One region of the Streptomyces sp. NPDC005925 genome, then DNA from elsewhere that is predicted to be linked to it. Evidence: riboswitches for the same ligand, from Rfam matches in the RefSeq annotation. Region 1 holds a riboswitch; each other region holds the start of a gene.
The links. Region 1 has a riboswitch for cyclic di-AMP ahead of ABZ354_RS08200 (transglycosylase family protein). Riboswitches for the same ligand answer to the same signal wherever they lie in the genome.

Region 2: linked by a shared signal. The riboswitch ahead of ABZ354_RS16970 (C40 family peptidase) and the one ahead of ABZ354_RS08200 (transglycosylase family protein) in region 1 are both predicted to bind cyclic di-AMP.
Region 3: linked by a shared signal. The riboswitch ahead of ABZ354_RS26430 (transglycosylase SLT domain-containing protein) and the one ahead of ABZ354_RS08200 (transglycosylase family protein) in region 1 are both predicted to bind cyclic di-AMP.
Region 4: linked by a shared signal. The riboswitch ahead of ABZ354_RS18455 (LysM peptidoglycan-binding domain-containing M23 family metallopeptidase) and the one ahead of ABZ354_RS08200 (transglycosylase family protein) in region 1 are both predicted to bind cyclic di-AMP.

What each region holds. Positions count from the first base shown of each region.
Region 1 is NZ_JBEXVL010000004.1:291,651-295,854, reverse strand. Features, by position in the region: gene eno (phosphopyruvate hydratase) at 1-894, opposite strand, end outside; gene ABZ354_RS08200 (transglycosylase family protein) at 1,338-2,060, opposite strand; cyclic di-AMP (ydaO/yuaA leader) riboswitch at 2,064-2,234, opposite strand; gene ABZ354_RS08195 (transglycosylase family protein) at 2,419-3,405, opposite strand; gene ABZ354_RS08190 (cytochrome P450) at 3,592-4,204, opposite strand, start outside.
Region 2 is NZ_JBEXVL010000012.1:110,685-114,888, reverse strand. Features, by position in the region: gene ABZ354_RS16975 (alpha/beta hydrolase) at 1-242, opposite strand, end outside; cyclic di-AMP (ydaO/yuaA leader) riboswitch at 1,754-1,966, shown strand; gene ABZ354_RS16970 (C40 family peptidase) at 1,970-2,443, shown strand; gene ABZ354_RS16965 (ATP-binding protein) at 2,496-2,963, opposite strand; gene ABZ354_RS16960 (helix-turn-helix transcriptional regulator) at 3,176-4,036, shown strand; gene ABZ354_RS16955 (DUF397 domain-containing protein) at 4,046-4,204, shown strand, end outside.
Region 3 is NZ_JBEXVL010000036.1:13,312-17,515, forward strand. Features, by position in the region: gene ABZ354_RS26420 (DUF2092 domain-containing protein) at 1-91, opposite strand, end outside; gene ABZ354_RS26425 (polyprenyl synthetase family protein) at 482-1,492, opposite strand; cyclic di-AMP (ydaO/yuaA leader) riboswitch at 2,126-2,289, shown strand; gene ABZ354_RS26430 (transglycosylase SLT domain-containing protein) at 2,294-2,755, shown strand; gene ABZ354_RS26435 (HAD family hydrolase) at 2,817-3,707, opposite strand.
Region 4 is NZ_JBEXVL010000014.1:92,146-96,349, forward strand. Features, by position in the region: gene ABZ354_RS18445 (DUF6126 family protein) at 1-103, shown strand, start outside; gene ABZ354_RS18450 (tyrosine-protein phosphatase) at 138-935, opposite strand; cyclic di-AMP (ydaO/yuaA leader) riboswitch at 1,402-1,566, shown strand; gene ABZ354_RS18455 (LysM peptidoglycan-binding domain-containing M23 family metallopeptidase) at 1,571-2,491, shown strand; gene ABZ354_RS18460 (SGNH/GDSL hydrolase family protein) at 2,775-3,560, shown strand; partial or broken gene ABZ354_RS18465 (TetR family transcriptional regulator C-terminal domain-containing protein) at 3,624-4,172, opposite strand.

The DNA of each region.
Region 1 (4,204 bases):
GGTGATGGTCTTCCAGCCCTCCCAGTCGTCCTCGAACAGCGGGTCCTCGATGGAGACGAGCGGGTACGCCTCGACGAGCTCGGCGTAGTACTCGGTCATGTCGGCGGCCGAGCGCTCCTTGCCCTCGAAGGTGTAGACGCCGTCCTTGTAGAACTCGGACGCGGCGACGTCGAGGGCGAGGGCGATCTGCTCGCCCGGCGTGTACCCGGCCTCGTTGACGGCCTCGAGGATGAGGTCGAGGGCCTCGCGGTTGGAGCCGAGGTTGGGGGCGAAGCCGCCCTCGTCGCCGAGGCCGGTGGCCAGGCCCTTGCTCTTCAGTACCTTCTTGAGGGTGTGGTACACCTCGGTGCCCCAGCGCAGCGCCTCGGAGAAGGACTCGGCGCCGATCGGCGCGATCATGAACTCCTGGATGTCCACGTTGGAGTCGGCGTGCGAGCCGCCGTTCAGGATGTTCATCATGGGCACCGGCAGCAGGTGCGCGTTCGGGCCGCCCAGGTAGCGGAAGAGGGGGAGGTCGGACGCCTCGGACGCGGCGTGGGCGACGGCGAGGGAGACGCCGAGGATGGCGTTGGCGCCGAGAGAGCCCTTGTTGTCGGTGGCGTCCAGGTCGAACATCGCCTGGTCGATCAGGCGCTGCTCGGTGGCGTCGTAGCCGACCAGCTCCGGGCCGATCTGCTCGATGACGGCGAGGACGGCCTTCTCGACACCCTTGCCGTGGTAGCGGTTCGGGTCACCGTCACGGAGCTCGATGGCCTCGAAGGCGCCCGTCGACGCTCCGGACGGGACGGCGGCACGACCCGTGCTGCCGTCGTCGAGGCCGACCTCGACCTCGACCGTGGGGTTGCCTCGGGAGTCCAGGATTTCCCGGGCTACGACGACGTCGATGGACGGCACGAGCATCTCCTTCTTCGGATGTGACGCTGGAAGTGCGGGGCACGCGGGCCTTGGCGGCCTTGACGTGCCGTGCGACTAGAGCCTAACCGTCCCCGGGCCGTCGGCCAGCCGACCGGCCGTCCCGTGGACAGTCAGACGGTACCCATTGTTCACCGTCGGAACAAAGGGGGTGGCGGATGAAGACCGGGGGAACGGGCGGGGCGGCGCCCTGTGCATGTGCCGTCCGGCCCGTATCGCCTCGCGTGACCCCATGTGCGGCGGTACGCATGACCCCGCCCCGGTGCGTACGGGGGAAGGACGCACCGGGGCGGGGAGCCCGTGGGGACGGGGGTGGCCGGGCCGCGCGCGGGCCCGCGAGGGGCAACAGGGCCCCTGAACAGAGATACGTACGCGCGGGCGACGGGGTTCAGATTCCGGCGGCCGGGTTCAGTCCGGGCCGTGGCTCACTTCAGGTGCAGCCGCTGACCGGGGTAGATGAGGTCGGCCTCCTGGACGATGTCCTTGTTCAGCTTGAACAGCTTCGCCCAGCCGCCCTTGACGTGGTGCTCGTCGGCGATGGAGCTGAGGCTGTCGCCCTTGACGACCTTGTACTCGCCGTCGCCCTTCTTGACCTTCTTGCCGGTCGGCGTGGTGACGGTCTTCTTCTGGGCCGGGCGCTCCTGGGAGCGGGTGGCGGGCTGCTCGGCGGAGCGGTCGGTGGTGGCGGTGTCGCCGCCGCCCGTGCTCTGGCCGGAGCCGGAGCCCGCCGCGGAACCGGAACCGGAGTCGGAGCCGCCGCCGGGCGAGGCGCTCGACAGGCCGGTGCCGCAGACCGGCCAGGCGCCCTTGCCCTGAGCCGCGAGGACCTTCTCGGCGATCTCGATCTGCTGCGCCTTGCTGGCCTGGTCGGCGGACGAGGCGTACTGCGTGCCGCCGTAGCCGGCCCAGGTGGAGGCGGAGAACTGCAGGCCGCCGTAGTAGCCGTTACCGGTGTTGATGGACCAGTCGCCGCCGGACTCGCACTGGGCGACGGCGTCCCACTCGGAGGCGGTGGCGGCGGAGGCGGTGCCGGAGGCCATCAGCGGCCCTGCGACGGCGGCGCCGGCGACGCCGGCTACGGCCATGGCGCGGGTGGAGCGCCGGAATGCGGTCGGACGACGGTGCTTGCCCGTGCCGGAAAGCAGCATGGTTGATCCCCTCACCGACGCCTGCGAGGTGAGCTGTCGGGTTCGGGCCGGTTGAGTTGCCCGGCCGCGGCACACTGCGGTGCGCGCGGCTCCACCCCAAGCCGGGGCCGGCTCAACAGCCGGTTCCGGCACTTACCTTGGGTCCCCCGCTCCTGCCTACGGCGCTTGACGCGACGACTGTTCCCGGGCCGCCACTGGCAGGATTCGGCGTTGCGGTGGCCGGGGCCCGCCAGTGGCGAGCGGTCCTGACCGTAGACACGCGCCCGCCCGGATTTCAAAGAGGATCAGGGCCTCTGAGACCTATCTCTCATCGCCTCTGAATCGGACAATACGCAGCGAACTATGACGTGAACTCCCGCTACTTTTCGACCGATTCGCCCTGTACCGCAAGCTTCTGACCGGGAAGGATCAGATCGGGGTCGTCGCCGACCGTCTCACGGTTCGCGGCGTAGAGGCCGTGCCATCCGCCCTGGAGGTCGAGGGAGTCGGCGATGACCCAGAGGTTGTCTCCGGTACGGACGGTGTAGGTGCCGTCGACGGCGTCACGGGCGGCGTCCGCGTCGCGCGAGGCGTGGCGGCCCGAGGAGCCGTCCTCGCGGCCGTCTCCGACACTTCCCCCGGCCTCGTCCGCGCCGGTGCCGCGGTGACGGCCCGTGCCGGTCCCGCCGGTTTCCGGGTCCGCCGAAGCGGCGCCACTCTGCCCCGACTTGTCCGAGTCGTCCTGTTGGGTGGTGTCGGCGGATCCTCCGGGGGCGGGGCTCGCGCCGGCCTCGTCCGGTCCGCCGGAGTCACCGGTGTCACCGGCTTCGGCGGCGGAGTCCGCCGAGTCCGGGGAGTCGGTGGCGGACCCGTCGGACGAGGTGGGCAGGGACGCACCCGGCTCGTCCGAGGTGCCGTCGGAGGTGTCGCCCGGGATGCCGTCCGTGCCGGGCGACTCGGACACACCCGTGTCCACACCGGCGTCGCCGGTGTCGCCGCCGAGGCCGGCGAGCAGTCCACAGGTCGGCCAGGCGTCGGCGCCCTTGTCGTCGAGCAGGTTCTCGGCGACGGCTATCTGCTGCGAACGGCTCGCCCGGTCGGCGCTGGCCGCGAACTCGAGGCCGCCGTACGCCTCCCAGTCCTCCTGGGTCAACTGCAGCCCGCCGTAGTACCCGTTGCCGGTGTTCTGGCTCCAGGAGCCGCCGGTCTCGCACTCGGCGACCCTGTCCCACGTGGCGCCTTCGGCCGCGCCGGCGCTGGTGGCACCGAGCAGCGGGATGGCGATGGCGGAGCCGGTCACCCCGGCCGCGACAAGGAGTGCCGGAGCCTGGCGGGGGCGACGGTGACGACCGTTCCCGGAGAGCATGCGCGGACCTTTCGCGAGACAGCGGTGAACGGCGCGGCGGGTGTGACTCGGGGCCACGCTGATGCGGAACGTATAGGTATTCGAACAGCAGTCACAAGTTCATGCCGCGCAGATCACGTGAAGATCACATTGCTGACGGGCAGTCATGTGCGTGGTGTAAAGGGACGGCTCCGTCCCTACGGCGTGTCAGGCCTCCGGTGTGAACGCGACCGGGAGGGTGCGCAGTCCGCGCATGATGAGGCCGCCGCGCCACCGCAACTCGGCCGGGTCCGCGGCGAGTCGCAGGTCGGGCAGCCGGGTGAGGAGTGTGGCGAGCGCGGTCTGCCCCTCCAGGCGGGCGAGCGGGGCGCCGAGGCAGTAGTGGATGCCGTGCCCGTATCCGAGGTGCTGGTTGTCCGTGCGGCCGAGGTCGAGGACGTCCGGGTTCGCGAACCGTGCCGGGTCCCGGTCGGCGGCGGCCAGGACGACGAGGACGGGGTCGCCGGGCGCGATGTCCCGGCCGCCGACGGTGAGCGGCTCGGTGGCGAACCGCCAGGTGGCCAGCTCCACCGGGCCGTCGTAGCGCAGGAGTTCCTCGACGCCGGTGGCCAGCAGGCCGCGTTCGCCGGCGGCCAGGGAGTCCTGGAGGCGGGCACGCTGGCCGGGGTGGGTGAGCAGGGCGTAGGTGCCGTTGCCGATGAGGTTGACGGTGGTTTCGAAGCCGGCGAACAGCAGGATGAACGCCATCGCCGCCGCCTCGTTCTCCGTGAGGTGTTCGCCGTGGTCGGAGGCGCGGATGAGACCGGAGATGAGGTCCTCG
Region 2 (4,204 bases), on a different contig from region 1:
CAGCCGCACTGGATGGGCTTCTCGAGCCCCCAGTCGGCGGGGCAGTCCTGCCAGTCGATGCCGGTGTGCGCCGCGCGCGCCGCCGCGAGGGCGGCGCCCCGGGCCTCACGGTCCTGGCCGAAACCGGCCGGGCTCGCGCTGGCCGTGGGTGCCGTGACGGCCCCGGCCAGCAGTGTGGCGGTGACGAGCGCACCCGCCGAACCCAAGACGGTCACCCGCCGGTTCAGTTTTCTCTTCCTCAAGTGGGTCTCCCGTACATTCTTGCGATTGGGTACGGGGATCCTCGCGGCTGTGCGATCTCCGGGAACAGGGGTCAAGGGACTTCTTTGCCAATCCGATAAACGGAACGAAAGGTCCGTTCGTCGGAAAGCCACCCGAGGCAGCGGGTGTTCCGCAGGCCGGACCCGCCGCGTCCGAGGCCGAGGCCAACGTTCCGGTGCCGAAGCTCCCCAGCACTCACAGGCAGTCCGTGCCCGTCAGAGCCCACGTCGACCTTCCGGTGCCGAAGGTGCCCGGTCCCATGCCCTCGGCCGAAGTCGCTGCCGAGATGACGTCCAAGTCCTCCGGCCCCGCGGGAGGGAAAGCGCCGCTGCACCGCTGCCAGAATCCTGGGCCGCGCCCCGGCAGTGCCTGGGGCCCGCCGCCCGACGACAACCGGCACGGATGGGCGGGAGGCCGGACCGGGGGTGGCCGCCGACTGCCCCGAAGGTCCTTTGTCCGGCCGATCCTCCCGCGATCCTCTCAGCGGTGAGGGGATCTCACACGGCCAGGAGGCGACGGGCAAAGGCAGCCGCGGTCGCGACGACGCGGGCTCGCACACGGGGTGACGTTCGCTCACCGGTGGCGGGCCTTCGTTGTTCTTCGCCCCGACGCGCCCATGCTGCGGAATGATCACCCTGTGACACGTCGAGTACTGGGCAGGGGACCGGCCGCGATCGAGCCTCCCGGGGAGGTGACAGGGGCGCGTCTGCTGCCCGCGGAGAGACTTTCCGGGCCGGACAGGGCAGTGGAGGCTGCGGAGGGCGAGCGGCTGCCGCAGGAGGGCCCGCGGCGGCCCGGCCGGCGACCCTTGGGCCCGGGGGGAACTCTTCGGGTCGCCGCGGATTCGTGATGCGCGTGGCCAGCGAGCTGCTCGGCTCGTTGGCCACTGCCGCCGGTGCCGTTGCGCCAGCGCTCGCCGGCGCAGGGGCGGACGACGCCGGCACCAAGGGTCCGGCCAACCTCGGGTTCGCGCCGGACCCGGCGACGCCGACGACGCCGAGCCATGGCGGCAGGTGCGGCTTGGCCCGGTGCGGAGGGTAGGCCCCCGGCGCTGCCCCCGCCGCGGTTGCCGGTGGTGCCCCGGCCCCGCGCCGCGGGTGCTGGACGGCGGGCGACGCACCGCCCGGGTCACCCTTCCGCCGCAGTCCGGCGGTTGCCGCGCCCCCGGGTGACGGGACTCCGGCGGGTCGGACCGCACGTAGGGCCGGGGGTGAAACGGGCCGAACGGCGTACCCCCTGTCGGCGTAGACGCGCGTCCTTTTCCGGGCCCGGCGCAGTTGCGCGCCGGCGTGGGGCGTGCGGGCGCCGAGCGGTGCTCCGCCGCTGGTCCGGGGCTCGTCGAGGTAATGGACGAAGGACTCCGAGACCCCTCTGTCCACCCGAATGGGCGAAGGGTGATCAACGCCACAAAGCCCTGCGCATGGGGATATTCATACTGCCGACGGTCAAGATCCTTCACTGACGACAAGCCCCCGCCACCGCGGCGGGGCGGTCCGGGCGGACGCCGAATCCTGCCGCCGCCCGGATGCCCGGTCGACAGAAGAGGATGGATCGGCAGGAGTGGAGGACCCGAGCACGACGGGCCGCCGGACCGGCACGACAGCCGTTCCGAGCAGCCCTTGGGGTGAAGCCGCAGCAGCGGCCGGGCTACTTCGCCAGCCCGAATCCGACAGGTCATCCTTCACAGGCGGCTGACGAAGGGTTGCGCATGACCGCGCTCAATCGTGTCCCGTCTCTCCTGGTCCGGGCCGGTACGGCCTCGGCCCTCACCCTCTCCGTCGTGATCGGTTCCCTCGTGATCCCGGGCGCCGGCTCCGAGGCGGTCGCCGCCTCCTCGGCCCACAAGGCGCTCCGGATCGCCGCTTCCAAGAAGGGCGCCCCCTACCGCTGGGGCGCCACGGGCCCGCACAGGTTCGACTGCTCGGGGCTCACGCTGTACGCGTACCGGAAGGCCGGCAAGAAACTTCCGCGTACGGCGGCCCAGCAGTACAACCGGACCCGGCACATCTCCGCGAGCAGTCGCAAGGCCGGTGACCTGGTGTTCTTCCACTCCGGCCGCTACATCTACCACGTCGGCATCTACGCCGGCGGGAACAGGATCTGGCACGCCCCGAAATCCGGGGCGGTGGTGCGGCTGGAAAGGATCTGGAGCCGCGGAGCCTGGTACGGGCGCGTGCGCTGACCACACGCGGGCGGCGGCACCGACGTGCCGTCGCCCCCGCACCGGGGCTGTCCTACGGCTCCTGCTGTCCCGCCGCCGCCACCGCTCCGGCCGGCGGGGCCGTGCCGTGCCACGGCAGCTCGATGGAGACCGTCTTGCCGCCCTCGCGCGTGGGTCTGACGCGCAGCCTGCCGCCGCACTCCGCCGCCAGCCACCGGATGATCCTCATACCGCGCCCGTTGTCCTGCTGGACGGCCGCGGGCAGCCGCTTCGGGAACCGCGGGTGGCTGTCGGTCACTCCGACGCGCAGGCGTTCGTCGCGGTGCAGGGCGACGTCCACCGTGAAGGTGGGTGACGTGCCCAAAGTGTGCTGGACCGCGTTGGTGGCGAGCTCGGACACGATGAGCCGGATCGTCTCGGACTCGTCCGTGCCCGCCGGCAGTCCCCATTCCGCCAGTGTGTCCACCACGAAGGAACGGGACGCGGACACCGAGGCGGGATCGCTTGCCAAAGTGACGGATGCTTCCAGATGGTCTGCCATGGCGCTCTCGTCCCTTTCCCAGGGGACCTTGGTCCGGCATGAAGCGGACGGTTGGAGTACGGTCCCGGACTGGTGCTTCCTCGCCACACTGCCATCATCACCACGGCAAGGGCGGCGATCCATCAACATCTGCATATATCTGTCGCTCGATGCGGTGAACTCTGCGACGCGAGAACGTATTTGGGCGACTCGTAAGGAGTAAGGAGAAGCCCATGAAGCACGGGCCCGCGGTGCGCCGCCGCAAACTGGGCGCCGAACTGCGTGCGCTGCGCACCTCGGTGGGCCTCACGAGTGGGGAAGCGGCCGGGCTGGTGGGATGGCACCAGTCGAAGGTGAGCCGGATCGAGACCGGCACGAGCGGCGTGAAACCGGCCGACGTGAGACTGCTTCTGGACGCCTACGGCGTGGCGGACGACCAGCTCCGGGAGTTATTGCTCGTCCTCGCGGGCGCGCACGACGGCAACGGACGCAACCACTGGTGGCATGCCTATCGCGGTGAACTGCCGCCCACCTACCGGGACTTCATCAGTCTGGAGTCCCAGGCGAGCGCGATGCGCACCCTGGAGACCTCGGTGGTGCCGGGACTGCTGCAGACCCCGGAGTACGCCAGAGCGGTGACCTGCGCCGCGGTCGAAGGCCTGTCCGAGGAACGGCTGGACGCGCTGGTGGAGGTGCGGCTGGCCCGGCAGGACGTGCTGCGCGCGAAACCCCCGCTGACGTTGAGCGCGGTACTGGACGAGGCCGTACTGCGCCGGGAAGTGGGCGGGCCCGGGGTGATGTCGCGGCAGTTGGAGAGGCTGACGGAGGCGGCGATTATGCCGCACGTACGACTGCAAGTACTGCCGTTTGCCGCCGGAGCCCACATCGGGGTCACGGGATCTTTCGTTATTTTCTCATTTTCGCGCACATCTGATCTGGATGTCGTCGTTCTCGACCACTTGACGAGTAGCCTCCATCTCGAACGGAAAGAAGACTTAGAGGCCTACGCAGAGGCCTTCGACTCCCTGCTGGCTCACGCTCTCTCACCCGAGGAATCATTGGAATTCATCGCCGGTATGACCGGTGACACGTAAGGAGGCACCATGACCGCACTGCCTCGGAACGTCCCTTCCAGCAACGACCTGCACGACGTGCACTGGCTGCGCAGCAGCTACAGCACCGGAGCGAACAACTGCGTCGAGGCGGCCCGTCCACGCTCCGGTCCCTGGACCGGGCTGCTGGCCGTCCGCGACTCCAAGGAA
Region 3 (4,204 bases), on a different contig from region 1:
CGTACCGCGTGGCCTTGCGGCGGTCCGTGCCCCGGTCGTCGGCCTCGTCGGCCCCCGCGGCGTTGATGTCGTCGGATGCGTACGGTGCCATGTGTGCCTTACCTCCGTCGTCGGCGGCGGCTGTCCGTCTCGTGTCCGCGCGTTTCACGTACGCGTCGAGCACGTGTCGTGCGATCGACGGTACTCGCGTCGGTCCCATCCCGGGCCGCCATTCTCACCCGGTCGGTGAGTCGTGGTGTTGTCCGTGACTCCATCTGACCAAATCCACCGCCGAGTTGCGTCAGCCCAGGGACCCAACTCCGCGTACGCCTGGGGTATGACACGACGGGCCCGGGGCTCCCCCGACCAGTAGGGGTACGGGTCGGGGTCGGGGTCCTCGGCGGCGCGGACGGTGATTGGTCCACGGGCGACGGGTCCACAGGGCTGGGGCCGACGGGCTCGGTGGGTCGGCCCGCCCTGTGCGGGGCCGGGGCGGCGGCGGTCAGCCCGCCCGGTGCACCACCGCGTCGCACAGCTGCATCAGCGCCGTCTTCGCGTCGCACTCCCGCAGCGGGGCCAGCGCCGCGCGCGCCTCCTCCGTGTACCGGACGGTGTCGCGCCGGGCCTGCTCCAGCGCCGGGTGCGTACGCAACGCCCGCAGGGCCCGCTGGTGGCGCGTGTCGTCGCTCAGGTCGGAGGCCAGCAGCTCGCACAGCTCCAGGTCCTCGGCCAGGCCCAGCCGCTCCGCGCGCTCCCGCAGCCGGAGCACCGGAAGCGTCGCGATGCCCTCGCGCAGATCGGTGCCCGGGGTCTTGCCGGAGTCGGTCGACTCGGACGCGATGTCGAGCACGTCGTCGGCGAGCTGGAAGGCGACGCCGAGCCGCTCTCCGTACTGCGTGAGGACGTCCACGACCCGCTCGTCGGCGCCGGACATCATCGCGCCGAACCGGCACGAGACGGCCACCAGGGAGCCCGTCTTGCCTCCGAGCACGTCCAAGTAGTGCTCGACCGGGTCTCGACCGTCCTGCGGGCCGGCGGTCTCCAGGATCTGCCCGGTGACCAGCCGCTCGAACGCGAGGGCCTGCACGCGGACCGCCTCGGGCCCGAGGTCGGCGAGGATCTGTGAGGCGCGGGCGAACAGGAAGTCGCCGGTCAGGACGGCCACCGAGTTGCCCCAGCGGGTGTTCGCGCTGGGCACGCCGCGCCGCACGTCGGCCTCGTCCATGACGTCGTCGTGGTACAGCGTGGCGAGATGGGTCAGCTCGACGACGACGGCCGACGGCACGATGCCCGGCGCGTACGGGTCCCCGAACTGCGAAGACAGCATCACGAGCAGCGGACGGAAACGCTTGCCGCCCGCCCGCACCAGGTGCTGGGCGGCCTCGGTGATGAAGGGCACCTCACTCTTGGTTGCCTCGAGCAACCCTTCTTCGACAGCCGTCAAACCGGCCTGGACATCGGCTTCCAGAGCCTGGTCCCGCACGCTCAGCCCGAACGGCCCCACGACGGTCACGAAGGTCTCCTGTCTGCTGGTGCCTACTGGCGATTGCCTGTTTGTCGATAGGTCGGCGCCCTCACCCGCGTCAGCGTATCCGGTCACGTTTCGATCACGGCCAGCGCCCACCCGTCCAGGCCACCCGGCATCGGACCGCAGCTCGCTGATTTTCGATCATTCGACCGGCGACGACATGACCGACATGTGCGACTCAGAGTGAATCGGAAAAAACGCCATCAAGTAATGCGTATCAGTTCACATCGAACATCAGGGTCGCCAATGGGGCATACGACCAGCCGCCCCGGCGCGGATCGCCCCCCACCCGACCCCTCGGCACGACCTCCCGAACCCATGCCCGATTTGCCTTACTTGACATCGCAATTCCCCTTAGCTCCAAATGCCCCTCGCGCTGAACGACCGTGAGTTGAGTCACGCATCCCCCGCATGCGGCACCTCACTCCCCGAACCCCCACGTCCCGCCCCGCGCACCCGAGTTGAGCCTGGGCGGATACAAAGGATCAAGTGCCTCATACGCACCACACCAAGGTCAAACAGGACGTTATGTGATCCCGTCACTTGTTCCCGACATGTGCCCTCGCATACGTTCCGGGCCAGTCGGGCGGACGCCGAATCCTGCCACCGCCCGCACCCACCAACGACGAGCCACTCGCACGGCAGGAGCGGGGGACCCAGGTAAGTCGCCGGGCCGGTCACCAGACCGGAACGGCTCGGGGTGAAGCCGTGCCCGCCAGGGCCCGGCCGGGCACCTCCCGCCCGAACCCGACAGCTCACCCCGCAGGCGTAGGAGAGGAATTCGTCATGCCTGCATTCACCCTCGCCCGCAAGCTCGCCGTCGCCGGCACCGGTGCCGCCGTGCTCGCGTTCCCGCTGATCGGCGCGGGCACCGCGTCCGCAGCCACGCCCGCCGCCCCGCCCTCGGCGGCCAGCTCGGCGTCGTACCCGGACAACCTCGACGGCTGGATCCGCGAGTCCCTCGCCGTCATGGCGGAGAACGGCATCCCCGGCTCCTACGACGGCATCCAGCGCAACATCATGCGGGAGTCCTCCGGCAACCCGGACGCCATCAACAACTGGGACTCCAACGCCGCCGCCGGCACGCCCTCCAAGGGCCTGCTCCAGGTCATCGACCCGACCTTCCAGGAGTACCACGTGCCCGGCACGTCGTCCGATCCGTACGACCCGGTCGCGAACATCACCGCCGCCTGCAACTACGCCGCCCAGCGGTACGGGTCGATCGACAACGTCTTCGGCGCGTACTGAGGCCCGTCCGGCGCGGCCCGAGGCCCGTCCGGCGCGCACTGAGGCCCGTTCTCCGGGTGGCTCAGCGGGCCGGCCGGGGTCTCGGTACCCACCGCGGTTCCCACGCCGGCCGGGGCCCCGGTACCGCTCCGGCCGGCCCCGGGACCGCGGGGAACAGCCGCTCGAGGACGGCGGCCACGCCGTCGTCCTCGTTCGACAGGGTGACCTCGTCCGCGACCGCCCTCAGTTCGGGGTGCGCGTTGGCCATGGCGACGCCGTGCGCGGCCCAGTCGAACATCGGGATGTCGTTGGGCATGTCCCCGAAGGCGATCGTCCGCTCGGGACGCAGGCCCAGGTACTCGGCGGCCAGCGCCAGACCGGTCGCCTTGGTGATGCCGCACGGCTGGAGCTCCACGGTTCCCGGACCCGACACGGTCACTGTCGCCAGGGAGCCGATCACTCCGCGCGCCGCCGCCGCCAACTCGTCGTCGGACAGGCCCGGATGGCGCAGCAGCACCTTGCTGATCGGCGCCCCCCACAGGTCGGCGCGCCGCCGCACCCGCACCGCCGGCAGGGTCGGGTGCGGCATCAGGTAACCCGGCTCGATCAGCGTGAGCCCGTCCACGCCGTCCTGGTCGACGGCCACGAACACCTCGCCCACCTCGGCCTCGACCTTGCCGAGCGCCGTCACGGCCAGTTCCCGGTCCAGGGTGACCGACCACAGCAGGCGGTCCTCGGCGGCGTCGTAGACCTGCGCGCCCTGCCCGCACACCGCGAGCCCCGTACCGCCGAGGTCGACCAGCAGCGGCCGCACCCGGGGTGCCGGACGTCCGGTCACGACGAGGTGCCGGGCGCCGGCCTCCGCCGCCCGCGCGAGCGCGGCGTGGGAGCGGTCGGAGAGGGTGTCGTCACCACGCAGAAGCGTTCCGTCCAGGTCTGTGGCGATGAGTGAGTACGCGAGGGGTGCGGGCATGACCCGAGAATACGGACCCGGACGCCGTGGCCCCACCACGGATTCCCACCCGCCGTTTCCGGTCCTGTTTCTGACCCCGTTGTGACCCCGGCCAGCCGTTTCTGAGCGCCGCCGGTCACCGCGCCGCCCGTTTCGCGACGTGACCGGCCCGAATCGAGACCAGACCGCCCGGACCGGACCGCCCAGTTCCGACTGCCTGGCCCCGACCGCCCGGTGCCGACTGCCCGGTGTCGACCTCCCTGTGCCGACTGCCCGGTTGCGGGTGCCCGGCCCCGACCGCCCGGCCCCGACTACCCGGTTGGGGCTGCCCGGTTCTCACCTCTCACCATCCGGACTGACCGCCCGATACCGGGCTGACCGGTTCGGCGCGACCGGCTCGGGCCGACCGGCTCGGGCCGACCGGTTCTGGCCGACCGGTTCTGGCCGACCGGCTCGGGCTGACCGGTTCTGGGCGGGGACGGACCAGGCCGTGGCGGTCAAGGCCGTGGCGGGGAAGG
Region 4 (4,204 bases), on a different contig from region 1:
CAAGTTCCCGCGCGCCCTGTGGGTCCGGCTGATCATCTACATCGCCGTGGGGCACGTCTTCGCGGCCTTCGTGTGGCTGCTGTTCGAGGTCGGCGCGCAGTAGGGCGCGGAGCGCGGCGCCGGCCTCGGGGCGTACGTCAGTCCAGCAGGCGTTCGCGCAGCCGCTCGCGGATCTCGGGGGTGACGCCGAGCCCGTTCTCGAGGTAGGCCGGGACGCCGCCCCAGGTGTCCTGGATCGTGTCGAAGGCCGCCGCGAGGTACTCGGCGCGCGCGTCGAACAGGGGGTCGAGCAGCTCCATGACCTCGGGGGAGTAGGCCGAGGCGGACGTGGCGCTGCGGCGCACCTTGTAGCGGCGGTGCTTGGCGTTCGACTTCAGGTAGTCCTCGGCTATCGCGTCCCGCTCGACGCCCAGGGCGAGCAGGGTCACGGCTATGGACAGGCCCGCGCGGTCCTTTCCGGCCGCGCAGTGCATCAGCGCGGGGAGGCTGTCCTCGGCGAGCGAGTGCAGCACCCGCGAGTGCTCCGCGGTGCGCTCCGTGATGACCGTCCGGTACGAGTCGATCATCCGGGCGGCGCCCCTGCCGTCCGAGAGGACCGCGCGCAGCTGCTCGAGGTCGCCGTCCCGCACCATCTTCCAGAACTCGGCGCCGTCGGCCGGGTCGCTCAGCGGCAGGTTCACATTGCGGACGCCCGGCAGCGCGACGTCCGGGCCCTCCAGCTTCTGGTCGGCCGCGTTGCGGAAGTCGAAGATCGTGTGCAGGCCGAGGGAGGCGAGGAAGGCGGCGTCGTCCTCTGTCGCGTGCGCGAGGTGACCGCTGCGGAACAGCACGCCGTACCGCACCCGGCGGCCGTCCACGGTCGGCAATCCGCCGACGTCACGGAAGTTGCGCACTCCGGCCAGCTCGGGCTCGGTCGACGGGACCTGCTGCGTCACGTGGACTCCTCACACTCGGCCCCGCCGGCGCGGCTCACCGACGGGCACACGCCGACGATACGACACGCCTGCCGGACAATATGAGAGGGACGTAGTGACTCAACTTGCGCTGTAACAAATGAAATCGGACATAGTTTTTGATCGGTAGCCTATCCACCTCTATGAGTCATTGGTCCGAATTGGTCGTTTGTGCGTAACGTGCCCCGATAGTAAGGGGGATGGGGTGTGGGGCGTGAGCAGCGTCATAATCGTGACGATCCGCTGTCGCCATGTTCACGTAATTCAACCGCGTTACCTGGGGATTGAAGAAGCGCGAAAGATCCTGTTCCACGCTCGGTGACGGGCATAACCCTGATCGCCCGCACAAAAGCGCGTTCGCGGACAAACCCAGGCTTGTTTCTCAGCCATCCGGTCGCTTACGTTCGCCACCGATCCGGACGGACGCCTAATCCTGCCGCCGTCCGGAAGCCCGCACACACTTCGACCCGTGTACGGCAGGAGCGGGGGACCCACAGGTACAACCGCCTGTTCCGGTCTCCGGACACAGGCTCGGGGTGAAGCCGCGCACACCGCGGCCGGGCATCTCCAGTCCGAACCCGACAGCTCACCTCGTAGGCGCCGGAGAGGAATTCGCCATGCCCGCGAAGGGTAAGCACCGCCGTACGAAGTCACCGCGTTTCACCCGGTCCATCGCCGTCGCCGGAACCGGCGGCGCCGCACTTGCCATTCCGCTTCTCGGGGCCACCGGCGCTCACGCCGCCCCCGCGCAGCAGGTTTCCGAAAAGGCCGTCCAGTCCCTTCCGGAGGCGCAGCACAAGCCCGCCGGCAAGGACACCGCGAAGAACTCCGCCCCGCGCGTCTACACGGTGAAGGGCGGCGACTTCCTGTCGAAGATCGCCGACGAGCAGAACGTCAGCGGCGGCTGGAAGAAGCTGTACCGGGACAACCGCGCCACCATCGGCGACGACCCGTCGCTGATCCACCCCGGCCTCAAGCTCGCCATCGGCAAGAAGGCCGCGACGAGCACGGCCGAGCCGTCGGCGAAGTCCTCGTCGGCCTTGAAGTCGTCGAAGTCGTCGAAGTCCGCGAAGACCGCCGCGCCCTCGTCGGGCCGGAGCACGACGCCCGCCGCGCAGCCCTCCGGCTCCGGCTTCGTGCTGCCCGTGTCCGGCGCCGGCGTCGGCACCGCCTACAAGGTCCCCGGCGGCATGTGGTCCAGCGGCTACCACACCGGCGTCGACTTCGTCGTCCCGACCGGCACCGCCCTGAAGTCCGTCGGCGCGGGCACCGTCGTCTCCGCGGGCTGGGGCGGCGCGTACGGCAATCAGGTCGTCATCAAGCTCGGCGACGGCCACTACGCCCAGTACGCCCACCTGTCCTCGCTGTCCGTCTCGGCCGGCCAGACCGTGACCGCAGGCCAGCAGGTCGGTCTCTCCGGCACGACCGGCAACTCCACCGGACCGCACCTGCACTTCGAGATCCGCACCACGCCGGACTACGGCTCGGACGTGGACCCGATGGCGTACCTGCGCTCGCACGGCGCCTCCGGCGCCTGACACCACTTGGCGCACCGGCCCGTACGGCACCCGGCGCGACCACTCGCCTGACACGCAGCCGAAGGCCGGACTCCCGATCCCCGGGGTCCGGCCTTCGGCGTACCCGGGCGGCCGCGCCCGCGGCGCGGCTCCTCGCCCATTCCCGCGCTCGTTCCCGGGTCGACGAACACTCGAGGTGGCTCATCTCACCGCCCGTCACCCCTTTCCTACGCTCGCGTAAGCCTCATGCGAAGGTGAATCATGGGCCGACGTGGCAGACGATTCGAAGAATGACAGCAGATCAGTGATCGGGTCGTACGTGGCGGTGGGGGACAGCTTCACCGAGGGCGTGGGCGACCCGGGCCCCGACGGGTCGTTCGTCGGCTGGGCGGACAGGTTCGCGGTACTGCTCGCGGACCGGCGGCCCGAGGGCGACTTCCGGTACACCAACCTCGCCGTGCGCGGCAAACTGCTCGACCAGATCGTTGCGGACCAGCTTCCCCGAACGGCGCGACTCGCCCCGGACCTCGTCTCGTTCTGTGCCGGCGGCAACGACATCCTGCGGCCCGGCACCGACCCCGACGAGGTGGCCGAGAGGTTCGAGAGGGCCGTCGCCGCTCTGACGGCCGCAGCGGGCACCGTGATGGTGACGACCGGCTTCGACACCCGGACCATGCCCGTGCTGAAGCACCTGCGCGGGAAGATCGCCACCTACAACGGCCATGTGCGTGCCGTCGCCGACCGGTACGGCTGTCCCGTGCTCGACCTGTGGTCCCTCAAGACCCTCCAGGACCGCAGGGCGTGGGACGCCGACCGGCTGCACCTCTCCCCGGAGGGGCACACGCGCGTGGCGCTCCGCGCGGGTCAGGTCCTCGGCCTGGAGGTCCCCGCCGACCCCGACCAGCCCTGGCCGCCGCTGCCGTCGCGCGGCACGTTCGAGGTGCGGCGCGACGACGTGCAGTGGGCGCGCGAGTACCTGGTGCCGTGGATCGGGCGCCGGCTGCGCGGCGAGTCCTCGGGGGACCATGTGACCGCCAAGGGCGCGCTGTCGCCGGACGACATCAGGATGCGCATCGCCGCCGTCGCCTGAGGCGCCAGGAGCGGAAGCAGCGGCGGGGAGGCTGGGCGGCGGGGAGCAGTGCCCCGCCGCCACCAACTCCGCGCGGGTGAGGCCCCGTTCGCGGGCCAGGGCCGCGTCGGCCGGCTCCCGGGCCCGGGCCGGTGACAGCGCGCCCGGGTAGGACGTCAGCTGCACGGCGAGCCCGTCGAGGAGCGCGGTCAGACGCAGCGCCGCGTCGGCGGGCCCGGCGCGGCGGAACTCACCCGCCGTCACACCCTCCGCGACGACCCCGGCGATCGCCGCCTTCCCCTGCCGGTCGAGGCCGCCCGGTCAGACCCTGCGGCACGGGCTCGCGCAGCGCCGCCGCCCACCCCTCGATCCACAGCCGCCACCCGTCGGCGCGTACCACCGCACCGCGTCCCGCAGCCGGCGCAGCGCCGTCGTACGGCGCCCGAGCAATCCGCGCAGCCGGGCGAGGTCGTCCTGGGCGGCATGTGCGAAGGCGGCGGCGACCAGCTTGTCCCTGGAGGAGGAGTGGTACAGCACGAGCGCGTTGCTCACCCCTGGTGCGGCAGCCACATCGGCGATCCGGACGGCGACCACGCCCCGCGCCTCGATCGGCTCGACGGTGGCCCGCGCCATCTCGGCGCGCCGCTCGGCGGCACCCGATCGCA